DNA from 4 places in the Paenibacillus sp. Marseille-Q7038 genome. Region 4 is predicted to be linked to each of the others. Evidence: predicted binding sites of a transcription regulator. Region 4 holds the regulator's gene; each other region holds the start of a gene.
What was found. The regulator Rex, encoded in region 4, represses fermentation and respiration genes when NADH is low (regulators of the CRP and FNR family bind a similar motif). The targets are predictions, from matches to a motif close to TTGTGAAATATTTCACAA.
Positions count from the first base shown of each region.

Region 1 (6,271 bases), 150 kb from region 4:
TTCCGGGCTGTTACTGCGAAGTAACGTGCTTGGTTTATCCGTATAGGAATAATTCACTTTTGCCCACGTAGGCACAACAGATCCGTCGAAAGAAAATTTTTCTCCGATGGGCGTAAATAACTGATTAAACTCGGTTACTGAATAGAGTGTTTCATTCGTAATGATAATTGTTTTTTGATAAGTATTTGTTAAACCTTTATTATCCCTCACGGTCAGACTGATTGTTTTTGGACCTGGCGTAAAAAAGGCAAGTGCATTATTGTTCCATTCTGTTTTGGCAATGGCTTCATCATCCGAACTTTGGTCTGTGTACGTAATGAGTTCGCCCATTTTATATTCTTCTTTATCTGTCACAAACAAAGCTACCGGCGGCTGATTAGGACGCAGGACATGGACCGTAAGTGAATAAGGATCACTCCAAGAACCACTAGCGTCTTGTACATAGTATTTGATCGTATATTTACCCGGAGCATCAAATACGTCCTTTTTCCCTTCCCAACGTTCATTTATGATGGACAGACCCTTTGGAGAAAACCCATCTGCCTTGTATGTAACAGCTTGTCCCGCATAGACTTCCTTAGGTGATATGCTGAAGTTAGCAATTGGTTTGGTAGATAAATTCATAACAATGCTTTTATTAACTACGCTATACTTGATCCCAAGTGCTCCCGTGATCGCTGTTAGAGGCACCATAAAGGTATTCTGAGTCTGATAGGAGGTCCCCTTCATTGTTTTAGAAACTCCGTTAACCTTATATTTGTTACTGTTCGTTTTGAACTTCAGTTCATTATTACCTTGAATGATACTCGTTTCCTTTGTAGTGTTATTATATGAAACTCTGTAGCCGACTCGATCAACCAAGGCGCGAATGGGTACATAAGATACACCGCTTTTCACTTGCATCGGTTGTGGTGCATAATAAGTCACACCGTCTTGGACCATTTTTTTACTATTATAATAGAGGATCAGCTGACTGTTGCTGAGTGGCTGCTTCTCCGGAACTTCGGGAACTTCTGGGGTTTCTGGAACCACTGGATCTTCTTCTGTTAGAATGGCATCCTCTGGATTCGCTGTAACTTCTTCCGCAGTACCTGTAACCGTTCCATCTGTGTTAACAGTAGATTCTTCATTGGTGGATTGTGGAGTTCCATTATTGCTATCTTCTTTTTGTTCTGTTATACCGGACATATCCGTTTTCTCTTCTACTTTCACTTCTTGGTTAGCCGTTTCCTCAAGCTGTGAAACTTCCTGAACAATCGTACTTGAAACGGGGTCATTCTCTACCGGTTCTGCGCTTGCTGTGTATGCTGGTACCACTTGTGAGAATAGAGCTAATATGGTGAGCAGCGTTAATTTCTTAAAATTCATTTCCCGACTCCCTCTGTATCTATTTTGTATATATTCCTTATCATGTCATAGTATTAGACGCACCTAGTCCTGAAAAGTTGCTCTGGACCTTACGGGAAACAACAAAAAACAGCATACTTTGACAGTTAACCGGGCATCAAAGAAATGCTGTTTATATGCTTTTCAGAGAATATTTTTTTGTCAGTATGGAAACTAACTAGCAGAAATTCGGGGAAGTAGCAGGTAGTCTCACCCCTTTGTTATGGAAGAAATCTACTAAAGATGAGGATAGAAGTGGACGGATAAAATCTTCGAATAACAAAAAAAGAGATCTCCCTACGCTAATTCGTAGGGGAGATCTCTCTTATAACATATCTTACGATTCTTACGATTATTAGTAAGAAAATTGAAGGTTCTGTGATTCTGTACGGCCTTCTTCGATGAGGCGGTATGCACGATCCACTTCTTCCTGTGTAGGAGAAGGTACTCCTTCTAGCGGGTACTCCTTGCCTAGAAGTTTCCATTTATAAATACCCATTTGGTGATAAGGCAAAATCTCGAACTTCTCGACGCCTTTCAGTGTCCCGATAAATCGACCCAAGTTACGCAAATCTTCTTCATCATCATGAATACCCGGTACATATACATGTCTAATCCACATTTTCTTACCATGATCCGATAACCAGCGAGCTGTCTCCAGCATCCGTTCATTGGATTTTCCAGTTAATACTTTATGTTTTTCATCATTGATATGCTTTAAATCAAGAAGAACTAGATCCGTTGCCTCAATTAGTTCTTCTATACGGTTCATATCATTGAATCCATTGCTATCCAGTGTGGTATGAAGATCCCAACGTTTTTTCACTTCTTGAAAAAGTCTTGCTACAAACCCTGCTTGAAGCGTTGGTTCTCCACCAGAGACTGTCAAACCGCCACCAGAATTTTTGTAGTAATTCAAGTAAGGCTCAATTTCACTTAGAACTTCTTCCAGTGTCATTGTCTTCCCGCCGTCAAGTGCCCAAGTATCTGGGTTATGACAATACTGGCATTTGAGATGGCAGCCTTGCATAAAGAGCACAAAGCGGATGCCTGGCCCATCGACAGTGCCGAAAGTTTCCAATGAATGAATATGTCCGTTTATCATCATTTCATCATCCTTCCACGCACCCGCTTGTGCGTACTTTTTTTGGGGTTACTTACATGCTGCCGTGGAACGTACGGTTAATCACATCAAGTTGTTGTTCTTTCGTCAATTTGATGAAGTTAACCGCATAACCGGATACACGAACAGTAAGCTGCGGATAATCTTCTGGGTGTTCCATTGCGTCAATCAATTGTTCGCGATTAAATACGTTAACGTTCAAGTGATGCGCGCCACTTCCAAAATAACCGTCCATCATCGAAGTCAGGTTTGTTTTTTGGTTGTCTTCTTCTTTACCCAGCGCTTTTGGAACAATAGAGAACGTATTAGAGATTCCATCTAAGCTATGCTCATATGGCAGTTTTGCTACTGAGCTAAGACTTGCTAGTGCACCTTTTTTATCACGTCCATGCATCGGGTTCGCACCTGGTGCAAACGGTTCGCCTGCTTTACGTCCATCTGGCGTAGTTCCTGTTTTCTTACCATATACAACGTTAGAAGTAATAGTAAGAATGGATTGTGTAGGTACTGCATTGCGATAAGCTTTGTGTTTACGAATCATTGTCATGAAGGATTCAACAAGTTCAACAGCGATTTGGTCTACACGATCATCGTTGTTACCGTAGCAAGGGAAGTCGCCTTCAATTTCAAAATCAACAGCAATACCGCGCTCGTCACGGATTGGACGAACCTTAGCGTATTTAATTGCGCTCAGGGAGTCAGCGGCAACCGAAAGTCCAGCGATACCGCAAGCCATCGTGCGCAGAACGTCGCGATCATGCAGTGCCATTTCAATACGCTCATAGCTGTATTTATCATGCATATAGTGAATCACATTCAGTGTGTTCATATAGAGTTTAGCCAGCCATTCCATCATTGGTTTGAAGCGTTTCATAACTTCGTCATAGTTCAATACTTCAGATGTAATTGCAGGATACTCAGGGCCAATTTGCATACCCAGTTTTTCATCAACACCACCGTTGATTGCGTACAGAAGTGCTTTAGCTAAGTTTGCACGTGCGCCGAAGAATTGCATTTGTTTACCAATACGCATTGCGGATACGCAGCATGCAATACCATAGTCATCACCGTAGATCGGACGCATCAGATCGTCATTCTCATATTGAATGGAGCTAGTTTCAATGGAAACTTTCGCACAATATTTTTTGAACCCTTCTGGCAGTTGTTCAGACCAAAGTACGGTTAAGTTTGGCTCTGGAGCTGCACCAAGGTTATACAACGTATGAAGGAAGCGGAAGCTGTTTTTCGTTACACGAGTTCTTCCGTCCATGCCCATACCACCGATGGATTCAGTAACCCATGTTGGATCTCCACTAAACAGCTCGTTATAGTCTGGTGTGCGCAAGAATTTAACAATTCTCAGTTTCATTACAAAATGGTCTACAAGCTCTTGAGCTTCTTGCTCAGTCAGTGTTCCTTCTTCCAGATCACGTTCAATGTAGATATCAAGGAAGGAAGATACACGACCAAGAGACATTGCTGCACCGTTTTGTTCTTTAATTGCTGCAAGGTAAGCGAAGTATACCCATTGGAAAGCTTCTTTCGCATTACGTGCTGGGCCAGAGATATCGAAACCGTGCATTTCACCCAGTTGTTTCAGTTCTTGCAGAGCACGAATTTGTTCTGAAAGTTCTTCGCGAAGACGGATGATATCTTCATCAATCACATCAACTTCGAGTTCATCGAGTTCTCTCTTTTTATCTTTAATTAGGAAGTCTACACCGTAAAGTGCTGCTCTGCGATAATCACCAATAATACGACCGCGACCATAAGCATCTGGCAAACCTGTGATAATCCCTGCTTTACGAGCATTTCTCATATCTTGCGTATAAGCATCAAATACCCCTTGGTTATGCGTTTTACGGATGGTAGTAAACATATCAATAATTTCTTGCGGAAGTTCAAATCCGTATGCTTTACAAGCGTCTACCATCATGCGAATACCACCGAAAGGCTGGATAGAACGTTTGAATGGAGCATCTGTTTGTACCCCTACAATTTGCTCTTTCTCTTTATCAAGATAACCTGGTTTGTGAGAAACGATCGTAGAAGGTGTATTTACATCTACATCGAGAACTCCACCATTTTCTCTTTCTTTTTTGGTAAGATCCATTACGATCTCCCAAAGTGCTTTTGTATTTTCAGTTGCCCCTGCCAGGAAACTTTCATTTCCTTGATAAGGTTTCAAGTTTTTTTGTAGAAAGTCGTTTACATTTACTTCTTTTGTCCATTTGCCTTTTTGAAAGCTTCTCCAACCGGATTGTACACTTTGCACTTCTTTTTCGGTTACCGCCATGGTAATCCCTCCAATAATTTATGGTTTGATCTGGACTCATTGAGAGGACAAGGCGTGAAGGAAGGGCCTGGTCCGAACAAAATCCATGAAAAGCTGTACTCCTACTAACTGTAAAACTGTTACTACAGCTGCCACACTATGTGACTGTTTTCACTTCCAAGCTTGTTATAACCCCTTCTCTTCACTTTTCAAGGGAAGCGACTGTTTCATGGAACTGCTTTACAACTCAAATTATAGAACATATCTCACACCTACTCTGTGATATAAATCACAAAGTTTAAACTGTTATTCTATTTTTACTTTTCTGTTATAGTCGGTCGGTAGACCTGTATGTGACACCAACAATATCTTTTTCCTGATTCTTAAAAAAGAGCCGAGCTAACCGGGAATACCCCCTCTCAGCTCGGCTCTTTTTTTACCATTTCTTATTTATCAAAATTACCATAGAATGCATTACGGTACACATCCGCGAGTTCTGTTACCAAAGGTAACTTCGGATTAGCTGTTGTACACTGATCTTCGAATGCGCGATCCGCCAAATAATCTACACGCGATTCAAAATCTTTAGCTTCAAAACCAAGTGCTTGGAACGATTCAGGGATACCGAGTTTTCTATTCAGATCTCGAATAGCTTGGATCAAGCTGTTTACCCCTTCTTCTGTTGTGCTTGCTGGTAATCCCAGAATTCTTGCAATTTCAGCATAACGTTGATCAGCTATAAAGTGCGAATATTTAGGGAAAGATGCAAATTTCGTTGGTTTCTTCGCATTATAACGAATAACATGTGGTAACAAGATTGCATTCGTACGTCCATGAGCAGTGTGGTATTGTCCTCCCCATTTATGAGCAAGGGAATGGTTGATTCCAAGGAATGCATTCGCAAACGCCATACCTGCAATGGTCGATGCATTATGCATTTTTTCTCTAGCCAGTTTATCCCCAGTGAGTGCCGATGCTTCGAGATATTCAAATACAAGCTGAATTGCCTTAATGGCAAGCCCATCTGTATAGTCATTCGCCATTACTGATACATATGCTTCAATCGCATGAGTTAGTACATCCATTCCTGTATCAGCAACTGCTGTTCTAGGCAAACTATATACGAACTCCGGATCTACAATCGCTACATCAGGCGTCAGCTCATAATCAGCCAGCGGATATTTCGTGTTGCCATTGTTCTTATCTGTGATAACTGCAAACGAAGTTACTTCAGAACCCGTACCCGAAGTGGTTGGGATGGCAACAAATTGTGCTTTTTGTCCTAGACGCGGATATTTGTAAATCCGTTTACGAATATCCATGAATTTTTGTTTTAAGTTGTGGAAACTTGTATCCGGGTACTCGTAGAACAGCCACATTGCTTTAGCAGCATCCATTGGCGAACCTCCACCAAGAGCAATAATGCAGTCAGGCTGGAATTGCTTCATAAGTTCCGTACCGCGTTCTACCGTTGTTGTCGATGGATC
Region 1 covers NZ_CBCOOM010000001.1:2,552,183-2,558,453, forward strand. Annotated here, with positions in the region: gene ACWPWY_RS12170 (copper amine oxidase N-terminal domain-containing protein) at 1-1,368, opposite strand, end outside; gene pflA (pyruvate formate-lyase-activating protein) at 1,742-2,491, opposite strand; gene pflB (formate C-acetyltransferase) at 2,544-4,805, opposite strand; gene adhE (bifunctional acetaldehyde-CoA/alcohol dehydrogenase) at 5,231-6,271, opposite strand, start outside.
Region 1: pflB (formate C-acetyltransferase) is a predicted target of Rex. The motif match lies at 5,062-5,079, and genes of this name have one in related genera.

Region 2 (6,271 bases), 160 kb from region 4:
AAGTTGTCATGGAAATCCGCTTCATCCTCAAAAAAATATCGCCAAGAAATTCCATGATGATTATGTGAATACAGTAAAACTTGCTGAAAAACTTGAAGTACCGGTCGTTAACACCTTCTCTGGATTACCGGGTGATCATGAAGATGCTAAATATCCGAACTGGCCTGTAGCTCCTTGGCCAAATGATTTTCAAGAAGTATTGAAATGGCAGTGGGAGAACAAACTGATACCTTACTGGACGGAATGGGGAAAATTCGCATCCGATCATCATGTTAAAGTCGGTTTAGAACTTCATGGAGGTTTTTCCGTACACACACCAGCTACTTTACTGCGCTTGCGTGAAGCTGCTGGAGAAGCTATCGGAGCCAACCTTGATCCATCTCATATGTGGTGGCAAGGAATTGATCCTGTAGAGGCTATTAAAATTCTTGGGCGCGAAGGCGCCATTCACCATTTCCATGCGAAAGATACAACAATAGATCCGGTTAACGTAAATATGTATGGTCTGACTGATATGCAGTCTTATACGAATATGCAGACTCGTGCTTGGCAGTTCCGTACGGTTGGATACGGTCATGATATAAAAACGTGGGCAGATATCATAAGTGCCCTAAGACTTGTAGGATACGATTATGTTGTCAGCATTGAGCATGAAGATGGCTTAATGTCGATCGAGGAAGGTTTTTCAAAAGCCGTCCACAATCTCAAACAGGTTTTGATTGAAGAACCTATTGGCGATATGTGGTGGGTGTAAATTTTTTAGGGGGAAATAACATGGTTAACGTCACGATTTGGAATGAATTTGTCCATGAGAAAATTCATGATGAGGCGAAAGAAGTTTATCCGGAAGGAATTCATAAAGTGCTTGCTGATGGTCTAGCGGGGGAAGGTTACGCTATTCGCACGGCTACGCTTGATCAACCTGATCATGGATTATCCGATGATGTCCTAAATACGACAGATGTACTTATCTGGTGGGGGCACATGGCACATGATCGAGTAAATGATCAGATCGTAAGTAAGGTAGTGAAACGGGTATTAGACGGCATGGGATTTATCGTACTTCATTCGGGTCATTTCTCTAAGCCTTTTAAAGCCTTGATGGGTACTTCTTGCGATCTCAAGTGGCGGGAAGCAAAAGAACAAGAAATAATATGGTGTGTGAATCCTAATCACCCTATTGCGGAAGGAATCGAAAGTCATATCGTGCTGGAACATGAAGAAATGTATGGTGAGTTTTTTGATATTCCTACGCCAGATGAACTTATTTTCCTGAGTAACTTTGCTGGTGGAGAAGTATTTAGAAGTGGATGTACTTTTAAACGAGGCGAAGGTAAAATCTTTTATTTCCGTCCCGGGCACGAGACATATCCTACCTATTACAATCCACAAGTGATGAAGGTTATCAGCAACTCCATCAGATGGGCTTATCCTACTCCGCACACCAAACCAGTGTATGGTTACAGTGAACCCGTCAGACCGCTAGGAGATATTCTTGTTTAATAGAAACTACTTGGAGGCGCGGGATACGATCATAAGCTTTATAGCGCCACGGGTAAAGGAAAGGGCCGTCTTAGGACGGTCCTTTTTAATGAATACACAGAATAGAGTCATCCTGTTCCATATTGGGTAATATTTGTAATAGGATCTTTTCTACCTATTTTTAATATTTCGTTTTCTTTCGGGTTAAAATATGTTAATATGAAATATACTAACTTATAGTAAGTTGTTTTTCATGGAATTTCTGAAGAGGTGAAAATAATGGAAAATCCACATCTTAAGATGTGTCCAAGGTTCGAAACCGCTTTTTCTTTTTTAGGTAAAAGATGGAACGGACTAATTATTAAAACATTGTTGGACGGGCCTAAACGGTTTAAAGATATTTCTAATTTAATTCCACAGATGAGTGACAAAATGCTATCTGAGCGAATGAAAGATTTAGAAGCGGAAGGTATACTAACACGTCATGTTTATCCTGAGACTCCAGTTCGTATTGAATATGAACTTACAGAGAAGGGAAAGGCGTTAAATCCAGTTATGTCCCAGATTCAAACTTGGGCTGAAGAATGGATTGATTAGTACAAAAAATGATTTGAAGTAAAAACAAAGCACAGTACGGTTAGTTTTGCTTTTAAAGACTCTTTATTTTCCTAAACCGAAAATAAGGAGTTTTTTTCAAATAGAAGTAGTCCATGCACCTCTAGGCGAATTTTTGAGTATAATTCCGAAGAAGCCAATTATGGCGTAGGGAGGCTGATCACATGAATAAAATGTTCGTGTCCCGCAAAGTGGGTTACCCAAAATACGAAGTTGATGTGCTTGAACGTGCATCCCTACAAGTTCAGTCGATCTATGACAGAGCAGCCACGATGGCTAAACACTATTATCTCTCATTAGACCTCAGTTACCCCAACGCTTTACAACAGGTGTCACGTACTTATTTTCAAAAATGGATATACACAATAAAGGGATGGAAGTTTATTGGGAGTGAGTATACGCCAGAAAGCACAGAGAATGACTCTACCATTACTCCGCTTATGAGTCTATGTTTACAAGCACTGATCTGGTCACAATATGAAGAAATTCGGCTGCTGCATCCTTTTCTCGGGGAAGAAAGCTTTTATTCAGAAGAGGAACTTGATATTATAGCAGCCTATTTTGTGCCTACTTATTTTTCAGAGAGACCTTTACGTACTTGTGGTAAACCGTATCGTAAACGAAATCTGTCCATTCCCATTTATCAGGAGAATTTACGAACTTCTTCGCTTGTTTATTCTGGTGAATCTGAAATGATAGAGGAGCGCTTAACAACAGGAGTATATATATCGGATCGGCAGTTTAAAGGGCTCGGACCCTACATAAAGAATAGGTCTGGAACGAGGATCTTTATGCAAGCCGCAGTGGAATAGTTTTGTTTAAAATGTGAAGCCCTTCACAGGGCTTTTTTTGTCATTAGTTGATATCATGGTATAGATAATAGTATGCTAGAGTTATGTGATTGGCGGATATTGTCAAATTTTAGCAATCATTAAATGAACCACACAATTGCTCATAGACTGAGGCCAAAAAAAGTAAGGTGGTGTTAGCATGAAAGTGCGAAATCCAATTACAATCCCATCTATCATTCTACTCATGCTCGTTATGTTGATTTCGGGTTGCAGTACATGGAATGAAGACGTAGGTGGAGCCGAGGAAGGAACACCAGGTGAGGTGAATATGATTGTGGAAGGTGGATCTTTTATACCGTCTATGAATCAATCCTTGCATTTACGTTATGATGAAGGTATGACGGTTTACGAAGCGCTTGATCGTGTAGCGAGTCTATCGAAGGAGTCCAATCAGATTATTTCGGTCGGATCTACTGTACTTGATGATACGTTACAGTGGAAGGTAGAGAAAAACAACAAAGAAATCAGTGCTGATATGTGGGGACAATCCATAAAAGACAAAGATTCATTGAAACTGTCTGTAGTACCTGCTACACCTATTGATATGAGCCAAACGGGTGGTTCGGGTGTTACTCTCGAGTTAAGTGGGGGATCGAATAATCCAGAATTACGATTAACAATGGCTAGGTTGTATGATCCCACGCTCACGGTTAGAGATCTACTAATGAGTACAGCATATGTGCAATTGTCCGATAATAAAAAGTATCTTCAATCTATAGATGGTTATACTCCACGGATTTCAGAGAGATGGATGATGAAGGTGAATAACAAAGAACTTGCTGAACATGGACTTGATATGGTTTTAGATCCAGGCGATGAAGTGCGAGTGGAAATCGTAGAGAAAATCTAGCAAAACACAGAATCATGTAGAGATTAAAAAAACCGATCTCCTCCCAAAGGAAATCGGTTTTTTTCTATTCTAAATACGGCAGATTTCGATGGGGCATTGTTCACATCTGCAAATTTCACGGAGAGAACTGAGTTCTTTAATGATAATGTAGCCACCTTCATAAGCAAGAGAACCTTTTTTTCGAAGTTCCCCGAGCATTCGGTTTACGCTTTCTCTGGTAGCTCCAATCATGTTAGAGAGATCAGTGTGTGTCAATTTCCTATTAATGCGAATACTTCCATCGGATTGTTGTTCACCGTAAGTATTGCCCAGGCGAATCAGCGTAGAACATAGAGCTCCTTGTTTACCATACATCATAAGATCACGGAATTTAGTCTGTGTTATACGGTGATAAATTCCCATCCATTTCATAAAGTCAATTGCGAAGTCACCATATAAACCAATTAATAGTTCAAGATCAGCCGTTTCTATAATACCAACTTCACTTTCCTCAAGCACTTCTGCAGAGAAGCTGTGTCGACTTGAAAAGAAGGGGTCTGCATGACCTGTCATATCTCCATCTTGATGGATGTACATGATGAGTTCTTTTCCTTCATCTGTTGATTTAGTAACTTTGATCCGACCCTTCTTTATATAGAAGAGTTTATCTGCTGTATCTCCTTCCCAGAAAAGATGAGACCCTTGGGGGAAAGTTCGATCTTTCATGGAGTCAAAAAGGCGGTTCAAATTTTCCTTAGAAAAACAGCTGGTATTTCCTTCAGTCTTTTCTAATACATTAATATGAGTCATGTTAATTCCCCCTAGCTTTTATCGTAAATAAGTTCGTTAACCTGAAAACAAGTCGTTTATTAATGTGATTTAAGTCTTTGAATAACTCAAGTATATACTTATGAATTTGATTTTTGGGCTTTGAATAGAGGGAAACTGTGACGATATTTTAAACTTTGTGATTCATTTCACTACTTGGAAAGGAACCCTTGAAACTTTGTGAACACATTCACATATTATGTGAAAATAATCACAAACTTTAAATTTTTATTATGATACGATGATCTCGTAGAAAAGAGAGAAACAAAATATATAGACATTTTGGTAGGAGGATGAATCACATGGCTGTTAATAAAGAAGAAGTAACAAAGGAAGCAACTGCCAAGGATTACATTAATGAAATCGTACTAAAAGGAAAAAAAGCTCTCGAATCTTTTATGAAACTTGATCAAGCTGCAATTGACCGAATTGTTCAAGCTATGGCACTTGCTGGGCTGGATCAACACATGCCTTTAGCTAAAATGGCTGTAGAAGAAACAGGTCGCGGTGTTTATGAAGATAAAATCATTAAAAATATTTTCGCTACAGAATATGTCTATAACGGAATCAAATATGACAAGACAGTTGGTGTCATTGAGGACAACGAATTTGAAAACTGCCAAAAAATAGCTGAACCTGTTGGCGTGATAATGGGGATTACACCTGTAACGAACCCAACCTCAACGACCATGTTTAAAGCACTGATTGCTATTAAGACTCGTAACCCCATCGTTTTTGGTTTCCATCCATCCGCACAAAATTCGAGCCGTGAGGCAGCACGTATTCTAAGAGATGCTGCTATTAAAGAAGGCGCACCAGCAGATTGTATCCAATGGATTGATGAACCTTCCATGGAGAAAACAAATGAACTCATGAATCATCCTGACATTGCGCTGATCCTTGCTACTGGTGGAGGGGCTATGGTAAAAGCTGCGTATAGCTGCGGTAAACCCGCTCTTGGCGTAGGACCTGGTAACGTTCCTTGCTTCATCGAAAAAACAGCTGACTTGAAACAAGCGGTGAATGATCTAATCCTATCTAAATCTTTTGATCATGGAATGATCTGTGCATCTGAGCAAGCCGTTATTATCGAAGAACCCATCTACAATGAAGTTAAAAAAATGCTAATAGACAATGGATGTTACTTTGTAACGAAAGATGAAATAGCAAAACTTACAGCAGGTACAATTATCGCTGAGAAATGCGCTGTTAATCCAAAAATAGTAGGTCAATCTGCAGTGAAAATTGCTCAAATGTGCGGAATTCATGTTCCAGAAGGAACAAAAATCCTAATCGCAGAGATTGACGGTGTTGGACCGAAATTCCCGCTTTCTGCAGAAAAACTCAGCCCAGTACTTGCTTGTTACAAAGTGAAAACAGCTGATCAAGGGATTGAGCGTGCAGCGGAGATTGTTGCTTTTGGCGGAATGGGACACTCTTCGGTTATTCATTCCAATAATGATGATGTGATTAATCGTTTTGCAGACCGTTTGCCAACATGCCGCATTTTGGTAAATTCGCCTTCAACACATGGTGCAATCGGTGATATTTATAATTCTAATATTCCTTCCCTTACACTTGGCTGTGGATCGTATGGTCGTAACTCGACTTCTTCTAATGTGACAGCAGTCAATCTAATTAACGTTAAAAGGGTGGCGCGTAGAAC
Region 2 covers NZ_CBCOOM010000001.1:2,558,662-2,564,932, reverse strand. Annotated here, with positions in the region: gene ACWPWY_RS12215 (sugar phosphate isomerase/epimerase family protein) at 1-754, shown strand, start outside; gene ACWPWY_RS12210 (ThuA domain-containing protein) at 775-1,503, shown strand; gene ACWPWY_RS12205 (winged helix-turn-helix transcriptional regulator) at 1,762-2,079, shown strand; gene ACWPWY_RS12200 (hypothetical protein) at 2,262-2,909, shown strand; gene ACWPWY_RS12195 (hypothetical protein) at 3,088-3,798, shown strand; gene ACWPWY_RS12190 (Crp/Fnr family transcriptional regulator) at 3,868-4,587, opposite strand; gene adhE (bifunctional acetaldehyde-CoA/alcohol dehydrogenase) at 4,908-6,271, shown strand, end outside.
Region 2: adhE (bifunctional acetaldehyde-CoA/alcohol dehydrogenase) is a predicted target of Rex. The motif match lies at 4,784-4,801, and genes of this name have one in related genera.

Region 3 (6,271 bases), on a different contig from region 4:
CAGGGCTGAATGACACCCAGCAGATCACGTTCGTTGGCCGAAGGCAGCAACATCTTGATGCCAGCTTTACCGCTTGTATATCATTCGTTCCTGTATCCGAAGGAGAAGAGGCGGGACTATGCATCCGCCGGGATGAAGACGCACACTATGAGCTGGGTGTAAGACGCTCGGCCGATCAAAACATTATTTTTGCCCGCCTGACGGAATGTGGAGAGTCAGAAATTGTACATGAGAGCGAGGTAGAAACGGAGCAACTATTACTCCGAATCGAATCGACAGAGAAGGAATATAAGCTAACTTGTTCGGAAGATGGACAGAACTGGTTACATTTAGGTTCAGGCACAGCCCGTGCGATCTCTCCTGAGGATTTTGTACATAAAATGTGCTTTACCGGGGCAGTCGTTGGATTATATGCTACCGGCAACGGACAGGAAAGTCAGACACCTGCTCGCTTCGACTGGTTTGAGTATTGTATTTGATTCGCAGGAATACGGGCGGGGTTAACGGCAAGAGAAGAGGAGGGGGACCATGAACCCGATAAGAACAGAAGCTCCACTGAAAGAATTGTACAAGGACGCTTTCCAGATTGGAGCAGCGGTTAGTCCGATAAAGCTTGAAACCCAAGGATCACTACTTGCATATCACTTCAACAGCATAACGGCAGAAAATGAAATGAAATTCGAAAGCTTGCATCCGCAGGAAGATGAATACACGTTTCGTGACGCAGACGTTATCGCCGCATTTGCTAAAAAGCAGGGCATGGCGCTGCGCGGTCATACGCTCGTATGGCATAACCAAACTCCGGACTGGCTTTTCGAGAATGAAACAGGAGGACTAGCAGAACGTGATGTATTGCTTGCGCGATTGCGCTCGCATATTCAGACCGTCGTTGGCAGATATAAGGATGTTATTTACTCGTGGGATGTCGTGAACGAAGTCATTTCAGATGATGCGGGAGATGAAAATGCATTTTTGCGGCCATCGAAATGGCTGGATATTGCCGGAGAGGACTTCATTGCCAAAGCTTTCGAATTCGCCCATGAAGCAGATCCTCAGGCACTTTTGTTCTATAACGATTACAATGAGTCCCATCCGCATAAGCGGGAGCGCATTTATCGCCTTGTTCGTTCCTTGTTAGATCAAGGCGTGCCAATTCATGGCGTTGGTTTGCAGGCACACTGGAATCTATACGATCCATCCCTGGACGATATTCGTGCCGCGATTGAACGATATGCACAGCTAGGCTTGCAGCTACAGCTTACTGAACTGGATGTGTCAGTATTTCGCTTTGAAGACAGGCGCACGGATCTTGCTCATCCTACGCAGGACATGCTGGAATTACAAGCCGCAAGATATGAGTCTATTTTCCGCGTGCTTCATGAGTATCGCGAACATATCAGCGCCGTAACATTCTGGGGAGCAGCCGATGATTACACTTGGCTCGATGATTTTCCGGTCAGGGGACGTAAAAACTGGCCTTTCTTATTTGATGAGGCTCAGCGTCCGAAGGAAGCTTATCAGCGAGTTGCCCGAATTGTTGCTCCGAGTATAAATAAGAAGTAATACAACATCTTGAACCCATGGAACATCGATATCATAGAGTTGTTTATTATCCCTTTGGAAGGAGTTGTTTGGATGTCAACAATGCCTAAACAGCCTAAACCGCATGAACCTTTAGTCACTCATATTTACACTGCCGATCCGTCAGCTCATGTATTCGAGAATCGTATCTATATTTACCCTTCCCATGATTTGGATCACGATGGTCCAGTTAATGACAATGGTGATCAATATAAGATGGAGGATTATCACATTTTATCGATGGCTGACCTGGATTCGCCCGTGACAGATCACGGTGAGGCGCTACATGTGAAGGATGTACCATGGGCGTCATGCCAGATGTGGGCGCCGGATGCCGCTTTCAAAAATGGATTGTATTACTTGTTTTTTCCTGCGCGGGATCATGAAGGGATTTTTCGCATCGGTGTAGCTACATCGATCTCTCCCGAAGGCCCATTCAAGCCGGAGGAACAGTATATGGAGGGGAGCTTCAGTATTGATCCTGCTGTTTTTGTTGACGAAAATGAAGAGGCTTACATACTCTTTGGAGGACTTTGGGGCGGACAATTAGAGAAGTGGCAGACGGGAAGCTACGTGGAACATGCAGAAGGCCCAGCTCCTGATGAGCCGGCGCTTGGACCAAGAATTGCAAAGCTAAGTGAGGATATGCTCTCAATGGTTTCAGAAGCAATGGAGATTGTGATCCTTGACCAAGAAGGAAAGCCGCTGACCGCAGGGAATGAGGATTGCAGATATTTTGAAGGACCATGGATGCACAAATATAATGACAAATATTATTTATCCTACTCTACAGGATCGACACACAAGCTTGTGTATGCCATCGGTGATAGCCCAATGGGACCTTTCACTTATCAAGGCACCATTTTGCCACCCGTCATGGGTTGGACAACACATCATTCGATTGTGCAATTTCAGGAGAAATGGTACTTATTCTATCACGACTGTTCTCTTTCCGGTGGTGTCGATTATAAGCGTTGCGTAAAATTTGCGGAGCTTACGTACTATCCGGATGGAACGATTCGCATGATTGATCCTTATCCTGAGAAGTGAAGTAGGATTTGAGGGGATGGCACGGACTGCTGTGGGATTGACCAGCAAAGGAGAAAGCTTAAAAGGAGTATGTCTCGTAACATGGGACATACTCCTTTTTTATTGTGGAAAACAGTAATCTATCATTGTGAATTTATCGATGTAAAGAGGTGTTTTCAAGTTTGGTATGTAACATGCGTAATACCTCATCACGGTACTTGGGGTTAGCTAAAGCAAATTCAATATTCGTATCAAGAAATCCTAGTATATCACCTACATCATATCGTTTACCTTCAAATTCGTAACCGTATACAGGCGTAATTTGATTTAATCTTTCAATCGCATCAGTTAGCTGGATTTCCCCGCCAAGACCAATGTGGTGCTCTTCCAGCAGAGGGAAAATTTCAGGTGTCAGTACATACCGGCCGATAATGGCAAGATTGGAGGGAGAGGTTCCAGGTTTCGGTTTCTCGACAAAACGCAGTGCAGAATAACTTCGCCCTCTTTTTCCACGGGGTTCCATAATGCCGTATTTGTGTGTATCTTCATCGGGTACCTGCATGACCCCCAGTACTGATGCACCTACCTTTTCATGCTCATCAATCAACTGTTTCAAGCAAGGTACAGGATTTACGACAATGTCATCTCCAAGCAGTACCGCAAATGGCTCATCTCCGACAAATTTACGAGCACACCAGATCGCATGGCCTAGACCTTTGGGTTCTTTTTGCCGGATATAATGAATATTAGGCACGGTAGAGGAAGAGAGAACTTCTTCCAGAGCAAGGGACTTCCCTTTGTCTGCAAGCAGCTGTTCCAGTTCAAAAGCATGGTCGAAATGATCCTCGATGGATCTTTTTCCCTTTCCGGTAACGATGATAATATCTTCGACTCCAGCAGCGATTGCTTCTTCGACAATATATTGAATGGTTGGTTTATTCAGGATCGGCATCATTTCTTTTGGCATGGCTTTTGTTGCGGGAAGAAATCGGGTTCCAAGTCCTGCGGCAGGAATTACTGCTTTTTTTACTGTCATGAATTTCATCACCTTCCTAGCTTATCTGCTTATATTCATCATATCAAGATTATGGAATAAAGTCACAAAGTACGGAATTTGATGGGATTTTATCTCTCCTTATTAGAAAAAGTTAGAAATAATTCATTGGAATATAATGTATTTGTTTTAATGTGTGAGAAAAATCACATACAATGTTTATCCGCATCGCTATAGTAAAAACGCGGCCGGGACATTGTGACAAACATCATGACTGAAAAAACGCCGCTTTTTTTACCAGACTAAAGTGAAAGTTTTCACATGATTAGTTTTAAAAAAGACAAGCATCTCTATTTTGTCGGCAATGTGAATAGGATAATCTAGCGCGGCTCACAATATCTAAACAATTAGCATTAAGGAGTGAGATACAAGTGGGGGTTTGGAATCAAATATACGACCCGATGGGCAATATATGGCTATCTGCTTTGGTGGCTGCCATACCCATTATATTCTTTATTGTAGCTTTAACGGTTTTTAAAATGAAAGGCTATGTAGCCGGACTGCTGAGCATTGTTGTTGCAGCCTGTGTAGCTTTATTCTTTTACAAAATGCCCTTCGTTAAAGTGGTAGGGACTGGTTTTTATGGCGTGCTTGCTGGGTTATGGCCGGTAGCTTCTATTGTACTGGCAGCAATTTTCTTGTATAAACTTACGGTAAAAACAGGAAAATTTGATATAATCAAGAATAGTATAGCGACAATTACCGAAGATCAGCGATTACAAGTACTTCTTGTTGCTTTCTCCTTTGGTGCGTTCTTGGAAGGGGCGGCTGGATTTGGTGCTCCTGTAGCGATTACAGCGGTAATTCTGATTGGTTTAGGATTTAAGCCTGTATATGCAGCTGGTCTTTGTCTTGTGGCTAATATTGCTGGAGGTTCTTATGGTGCGATGGGAATTCCCGTTACGACACCTGCTACGCTTACGGGACTTTCTGGACTTGAAGTTGCAAGCCGAACATCGTACGTTATTCCGATTATCAGTTTAATGATTGCTTTTCTGTTGGTTTACTTAATTGATGGATTTAAAGGAATGAGACAAACTTGGCCAGCGATTTTGGTAAGTGGAGGTTCATTTGCCATCACTCAGTTTATTGTACTTAATACCCTGGGTGCTGAACTCGTGGATATTATCTCTGCCCTTGTCAGTCTGGTTGCACTTGCGCTTTTCCTGCGTATTTGGAAACCAAAAGAAATTTATCGTTTAAATAAAGAGGATCAAGCGAACCAAGCAAAAGGAACGATCAAGAAAGAAACATATAGCTTGGGACAAGTTGCTTTCGCTTGGTTACCATTTGTTCTATTGACGATTATGGTTATTTTGTTCTCGCTGAAACCAGTCAAAGCGTTGTTCGCAGCAGGTGGACCGCTTAACAATCTGGTCTTCAGTTTCCCTATAAAAGGAGTTCATAACCAAATTTTGAGACAACCTCCGGTTGTTCCAGAAGAGACACCTTACGCTGCTGTATTTAATCTTGATTTATTCTCATCTACTACAACCGCAATTGTCATTGCAGCGCTTCTAACCATACTGATTTATCGTATTAAAGGAAGCATCATTAAAGAAGCAGCAATAGAAACGTTTAAAGAATTGTACATCCCGATTATTACGATTTGTAGCGTACTTGCATTTGCTTACATTTGTAACTATTCAGGTATGTCTTCAACACTCGGTCTTGCTTTTGCATCAACGGGCAGTATCTTCCCGTTGTTCGCACCAATTCTGGGTTGGATTGGGGTATTCTTGACCGGTTCTGTTGTTAACAGCGGATCTCTATTTGCACCATTGCAAGCTGTAACGGCAAACCAAATTGGCATTCTGCCAGAAGCTATGGTTGCTGCGAACGTAATGGGTGGTGCAATGGCTAAAATGATCTCGCCGCAATCGGTAGCCGTAGCTGCAGCGGCAGTAGGTCTTGCGGGTAAAGAGAATGAATTGTTTAAATTTACAATCAAGATCAGTGTAATTTTACTCGTTGTTGTTGGGATAATAAACTGGGCTCTTTATTAAGAACAAAAATTCAGCTTTTGAGATTGAAGGGAGATTATTATTATGGTAGGTAATAAAATTAATCGTGTTGTATTGGTAGGTACTGGAGCAGTAGGTTGCAGTTACGCTTACGCTATGATTAACCAGGGGATTGCTGAGGAACTCGTTCTTGTTGACGTAAATGCTGCTAAAGCCGAAGGCGAAGCAATGGACCTTAATCATGGTGTGCCATTCGCACCTTCTCCAACTAAAGTATGGAGCGGTTCTTATGAAGAATGCAAAAATGCGGACCTTGTTGTTATTACAGCAGGTTTGCCGCAAAAACCAGGTGAAACCCGTCTTGATCTTGTAGACAAAAATGCGAAGATCTTCAAAACAATCGTACGTGAAATTATGGACAGCGGATTTGATGGCATTTTCTTGATCGCTTCTAATCCAGTTGATATCCTTACTTATGTAACTTGGAAAGAATCCGGTTTGCCAAAAGAACGTGTGCTTGGTTCGGGAACAACGTTGGATACAGCTCGTCTGCGTTATATGATCGGTGAATACCTGGAAGTGGATACACGTAACGTCCACGCAGCCATTATTGGTGAGCATGGTGATACAGAATTTGCGGTAT
Region 3 covers NZ_CBCOOM010000002.1:1,251,040-1,257,310, forward strand. Annotated here, with positions in the region: gene ACWPWY_RS23095 (glycoside hydrolase family 43 protein) at 1-479, shown strand, start outside; gene ACWPWY_RS23100 (endo-1,4-beta-xylanase) at 529-1,563, shown strand; gene ACWPWY_RS23105 (glycoside hydrolase family 43 protein) at 1,645-2,631, shown strand; gene galU (UTP--glucose-1-phosphate uridylyltransferase GalU) at 2,765-3,646, opposite strand; gene ACWPWY_RS23115 (lactate permease LctP family transporter) at 4,036-5,670, shown strand; gene ACWPWY_RS23120 (L-lactate dehydrogenase) at 5,713-6,271, shown strand, end outside.
Region 3: ACWPWY_RS23115 (lactate permease LctP family transporter) is a predicted target of Rex. The motif match lies at 3,910-3,927, and genes of this name have one in related genera.

Region 4 (6,271 bases):
TCCACGCGGACTTAAGGCAACCTGGCCAACACTATTTGGACGTACGGCTTCAGCCGCAATGGCATGTCCTAATTCGTGCACTGCTACCCGTCTTTTCTCATCTTCATTTGATTCTCTGTCTGTTTTCTCACCCATCATAACCTTATCGATAGCCATGGATAGATGTTTTTGCGAAATATACTGACTATCATCCCGCATCGCATAAATCGCCGCTTCGTTCATTAAACTTTCCAGTTGTGCACCAGAGAAGCCATAGGACTCTTCTGCAATTTTGTCCATGTTAATGTTTTTATCAAGCGGCTTGTTTTTGGCATGCAGTTCAAGAATATGTCTGCGTCCTTTTTTATCCGGCAAGTCCACCTGGATATGTCTATCAAAACGTCCCGGACGAAGCAGGGCACTGTCGAGCATTTCTTTACGGTTGGTTGCCGCAATAATTAGAATACGCGGTGCATCGGATGTATAGATCCCATCCATTTCTGTCAGAAGCTGATTCAGAGTCTGATCGTATTCACGTTGTTGTCCGCCTTCTCGCTTCCCGCCAATAACATCGATTTCATCAATAAAAATAATTGCATTTTCTTTGTTTTCCTTGGCTGCTCGCGTTCTCGCATCACGGAACAATTCTCGAACACGTCCCGCACCCACACCTACATACATTTCTACAAATTCACTGCCTGATGTAGCAATAAACACTGAATTCGTGTAATGTGCAGCTGCTTTAGCCATGAGTGTTTTACCTGTTCCCGGAGGACCGGTTAACAAAATCCCTTTCAAAGGACGGATACCAAATTTCTGTATTTCCTCATGTCTGATTAGAAAATCAAGTGCTTCTCTAAGCTCCTGTTTAGCACTATCTTGACCGCCTATTTCCTCAAAAGTGAGCTTTCGAGGACCTGCCTTTTTTCGCTTTCTTTCACTGCTTGCACCGACGGTCAGGCCGCCGCGCATCTGCATGAGAAGAAAAACACCTCCAACAAGAAGCCCCATAAGCAATAAAGGAACTACATTCACCCCAATATAGACGAGAAATAAAAAAATGACGGGCACCGCGCCAATCAAGATTTCTTTGGTCCATTTAGGCATTTGGCCATACCCCCATCGTTGCCGACTGTCTCGGCAAAATAATAAACTTGCTTGCCTCTCCATCCGATAGACTTACATACACATTTTGATCATCCATATCGTAATCTACTTGTATGCTGCCATCACTCATTTTCTGCAGTTCTTCTGGAATCTGAGTATATTGCCTAGTTTCCATTGCTTCTGCTACCGTAAACAGGGCGCTTGACCAAAATTCATCGAGTTCCTCTGTAGAATGATTTTTCACGTCAAGTTTAAGTTTTTTTCCCTTGATATACTGACTTCCATCTGTATGAATAAGTTCAACTAGACCCCTTAGATTCGTTTGTGGCTCCAAATCGAGATTCAAATTCACTTCCTTTGGGGTAATATCTATTTGAACATTGTTGACACCTTCGTATGCTGAAACCAATTTTTCAATCGGTTTAAACATGGCCACCTGACGATACACAAACCAACCGCCAAACAGCAGTGTTGCAGTAACAAACAAAGATACCGCAATTGGAATGGGACGTAATTTCAAGTGACAACCTCCCTTATTTTTCGTCTTTTTACTGTAAATAAAATCTATAAATATAGCATAACATACTGTAAGCGTGAAATCTAAACTATGCAACATTTTCTATCTCACAATAATAAAAACCCCGAATGAACTTGATCAAGTTCATCCGGGGTTTATTTGTTATATCAACTTTTACGAATTAATTAGGCAATTGATATCCATTACCTATTTCGGTTCCATCACTAAATTGATAGAATCGGTACACATATTTGCCCTCTTGCTTATAAAAAAGTTGCCATACATAAGTTTTATTGTAGTAACTTGGATGCAAATGAATAATCTCAATATCGCCTAACTCTGAAGCGATTTTGGCGTACATTTCATCTTCAGAAATACTATTATCAATGAGTTCGCTATGAACACTATTTTCTCCAGTGACTGGCTTATGATCCAATCCGAACTGTACCCAGACCATAATCGGCTTATTCTCGCTGCTCATGCCTTCTATCGTCCAATAAATCGAATCTTCTCCCCAAACGGACTTTTGTGTTTTTGTAACCGACGTAAGCTGCGCCTGTTGCTCTGCAATCGACACCGCCAGGTCCCTTTCCGCCCACTGATCTTTCATTACGTAAACATAAAATTGATAAATTCCAAATAAGATTAGTAATACCGTAAGAATACTAATGTATATCCATTTTTTTCTATTTCTCCTCAAGGCGGGACTCCCTTCTCACCCTTCGTCCGTTAGCGGGCTTTCAGTCCTTTAAATGCAGATTCTGCTTCTCGTTTAATACGTTCTTCATCTAAAGTAAGAGCTTCTCCATCTTTTAACAACTGTTTGCCATCTACCCATACATGTTTGACGTCTTTAGCACTTGCAGAGTATACAACATGAGAGATCAAATCGGAATACGGCAAAAAGTGCGCCTGATCTAAATCAATCGCTACAAAATCTGCTTTCTTGCCTACTGCAAGCGTCCCCGTATCTTCAACGTAGATCGATTTCGCTCCATATTCCGTTCCCATACGAAGAGCTTCTGTCGCTGGAACAGCCGTGGGGTCACCAGAGACTCCTTTATGAATAAGAGCAGCCAGACGCATTTCTTCAAACATGTCCAGATTATTATTGCTTGCAGGTCCATCCGTTGCTAACGATACAACAACCCCAGCCTTCAATAACTCCGGAACTCGAGCTACACCGCTGGCTAGTTTCAAGTTACTTCCTGGATTGTGCGCTACAGCAACATTATATTTAGCAAGGATCTCAATTTCTTCATCCGTTAAATGAACGGCATGCGCCACGAGGGATGGACGTGAGAAGAAGCCCAATTTCTCTAAATGAGCTACCGGACGGACCCCATAATCCTTCACATTCTGCTCTACTTCTGCCTTGGTTTCAGACATGTGCGTATGGAGCGGCAGGTCTAAGTCATGTGCAGCCTGAACAAATTTTTCAATAAACTCAGGACCACATGTGTACGGTGCGTGAGGAGATAGCATCGTCGTAATTCTGCCACTCGCCTGTCCGTTCCATTCCTTAGCAAAAGAAGTTGCTTCCGCAAGTTTAGAAGCTCGCAGTTCATCTGAACCGAATCCAATAACACCCCGCATCAGGCTTGCACGTATGCCCGACTCTTCAACTACCTTAGCTACTTGATTCATCTGATCATACATGTCAAGAAAAGCGGTTGTACCCCCTTTAATCATCTCAAGGATCGACAAGGACGCTCCCCAATACACATCGTCTGCTGTAAATTTCTCTTCCATTGGCCACATCTTCTCTTGAAGCCAAATTTGGAGTGCAAGATCATCCCCATAACCTCTCAGAAGTGACATCGCAGCATGACCATGTGTGTTGATCAGACCGGGAATAAAGAGTAGATTTTTCCCGTCAAAAGCTGTTGTTTCTTCTTCCCCCTCAGGGAGTTTCTCGCCTATGTAGGCAATCTTATCATTCTCAACAAGCATATAACCTTTAACGATTCGCCATTCTGGATCACTAACTGCAAATTGTCCATTTTTTATAAGCCATTTAGGACTTGTCATCTTCTATTTCTTCCTTTCCTTCTTCGCTCTCAAGATAATAAGCAAGGCTTAAGAGATCGGTTGTGAAATCAGCCGTGTGAATCCGAATATGTGGCGGAGCTTTGATGATGATGGGCGCAAAATTAAGAATAGCCTCTATACCTGCTTCAACCATACAATCCGCTACACGCTGAGCTTCAAAATCAGGTACTGTAATAATTCCGATCCGAATATTACGTTCCTTTACTGTATTCTGTAACTCTTCCATTGGCTGAACCGTAAGTGTATTAATCATAGTTCCAATTTTTTTATCATACGAGTCAAATACAGCAACAATCTTCATATTGTCTTTTACATAGCGGTTATAGTTAGACAACGCTTGACCGAGATTACCTGCCCCCACGAGAGCAACATTAATGACTTGATCAATTTTGAGAATTTGACGGATTTTATCAATAAGATAAGCGACATCATATCCGATTCCCTTCCGTCCAAAATCACCAAAATAAGCTAAATCCTTGCGGATTTGTGCTGGATTCAGATCCAATTTAAGTCCGAGTTCTTGAGATGATACCGTTGTAACTTCTCTTTTGTACAGCTCCTGTAAATAACGCAGATAAACGGGCAGCCGACGAACGACTGCCTCTGAAATTTTATCCGACTTCAATGTGAACTCCCCCTTACATCAAAAACACAATTTCTTATCTTCCGTCTGTTTCTTTATTCGTTTCATGTTCCATCAGCCATTCACTAATCCGTGGCACCATCTTATCGGTAACCATATGTTCCATTTTTGGACCTGGCAGAGAGTATAAAAAGTACTTTCCGTAATAAGATTCAATAACCCTTGTATCGTAAACAATAACGATGCCTCTGTCCTTTGATGTACGAACAAGCCGTCCAAAACCTTGTTTAAACCGGATCACGGCCTGCGGAACAGAAAGTTTCATAAAAGGATTTTTCTTTTCTTTTTCCAAAAGTTCACTTTTTGCTTCCACCACTGGATGGCTAGGCGGCTGGAAAGGTAGTCGCACGATCGCAAGGCACGTTAAAGCTTCTCCCGGAATATCTACGCCTTCCCAAAAGCTACTTGTCCCGAGCAATACAGAAGCCTTAGCCTCTTGGAACCGGCGTGTAAGTTTGGTTCGACTGCCTGTATCTACCCCTTGTCCAAGCACAGTAATGTCACTAGCTGCAAGTGCTTCTTTTAGAGGTTCATGGACTTGTCTCAGCATACGATAGGACGTAAACAACACCAACATTCTGCCTTTGGTTGCCTTCGCTGTCTCTGCTAGTGAAGTCACAAGCATACTTACAAAGTGATCATCCCCTACACTTCCTTTTACACTCGGAAAATCTCGAGGAATGACCAAAAGCGCCTGATCCCTATAATTAAATGGCGATGGAAGTAAGGACGTCATAAGTCTGCCTTTTTCCTGTGCTTCTAAAAGCCCTAGTTGATCGATCATAAACTGAAATGACTTGTCTACAGATAACGTAGCAGAGGTCAGGATCACACTGTGTTTTTTATCGAAAAACAGTTCTTTTAAATGCGAACTTACATCAACAGGGACTGCGTACAGCTGAAGAGACTTACTTCTAAACTGACCGCTTGCTTCAAGCCAGTATACGGTGCCTGTATCATCAAGCCGCATAAAGAGTCTGAGATTGTCCCTCAGCTCTGCTAAGTCTCTGACAAGACCCGTGATATCTGTAATTAAACTATCCGATGCATAATCGTCTAATTCTTCTCTCACTTCTCCAAGCAGCTTATCTGCTTTGCGTACCATTTCGCCTACTGTGACATAAAACTGATTTTCGTGTTTTGAGATTTTGTCCCATGCTTTTGGCTTAGCCTGCGGCTTCAGTCTAAGTGAAAACTGTCCAGAATCTCCTGGTGCAGCATCCATTCTCTCTGGTAACAGCCTAAATAACATATCACTCAGTGTATCCCATTCTTCCTTCGCTTCCAGGGCAAATGGAAACAACTCGTCAATAGCTGAAGTCCATTCCACGTATTTCTCATGTCCTGACTGATTGATCTGTTGACGAAGTGCAGGAAATTGACCATTACGGCTATCCTTAAACAGCCTTGTTAGCGTATGGACCACTGAGAAATATTTCATATGCATCCCCAGATGTTTACCAGCTACGTCTTCTAGATGATGAGCCTCATCAATAACTAGGTAGTCATAACTTGGGAGCAGTTGATGACTGGCTTTCACATCCGTAAACAGTTTGGAGTGATTTGTAATTACAACATCTGCAATACCCGCTTCATGACGTGCCCGATGATAGAAACATTTTTTGAACCACGGACAGCTCCGTCCTAAACAGGATTCAGACTCACTTTGCACAGTCTCCCAGAAATCGGTTCCCCGGTGGCTTAAGTTTAGTTCTTCATCATCTCCAGTTTCGGTTTGCGTGAGCCAAACGAGCATCTGAGCAGCAGTAAATACGTCTTCTTTGGGTGTAGCAAATTCTTTGTTATTCAGCTTCTGTTCAAACTTACGCAGACAAAGATAATGTCCACGGCCTTTGAAGATCGCTGCTTTAAAAGGAAAAGGAACGACTTTCGTTAACAGAGGTAGATCACGCTCTCGCAATTGTTCCTGCAAATTTATGGTATGTGTACTTACCGTAACCTTGGTCTCCTGC
Region 4 covers NZ_CBCOOM010000001.1:2,398,240-2,404,510, forward strand. Annotated here, with positions in the region: gene ACWPWY_RS11300 (AAA family ATPase) at 1-1,086, opposite strand, end outside; gene ACWPWY_RS11305 (hypothetical protein) at 1,079-1,606, opposite strand; gene ACWPWY_RS11310 (cell wall elongation regulator TseB-like domain-containing protein) at 1,785-2,303, opposite strand; gene ACWPWY_RS11315 (amidohydrolase) at 2,333-3,634, opposite strand; gene ACWPWY_RS11320 (redox-sensing transcriptional repressor Rex) at 3,621-4,280, opposite strand; gene dinG (ATP-dependent DNA helicase DinG) at 4,315-6,271, opposite strand, start outside.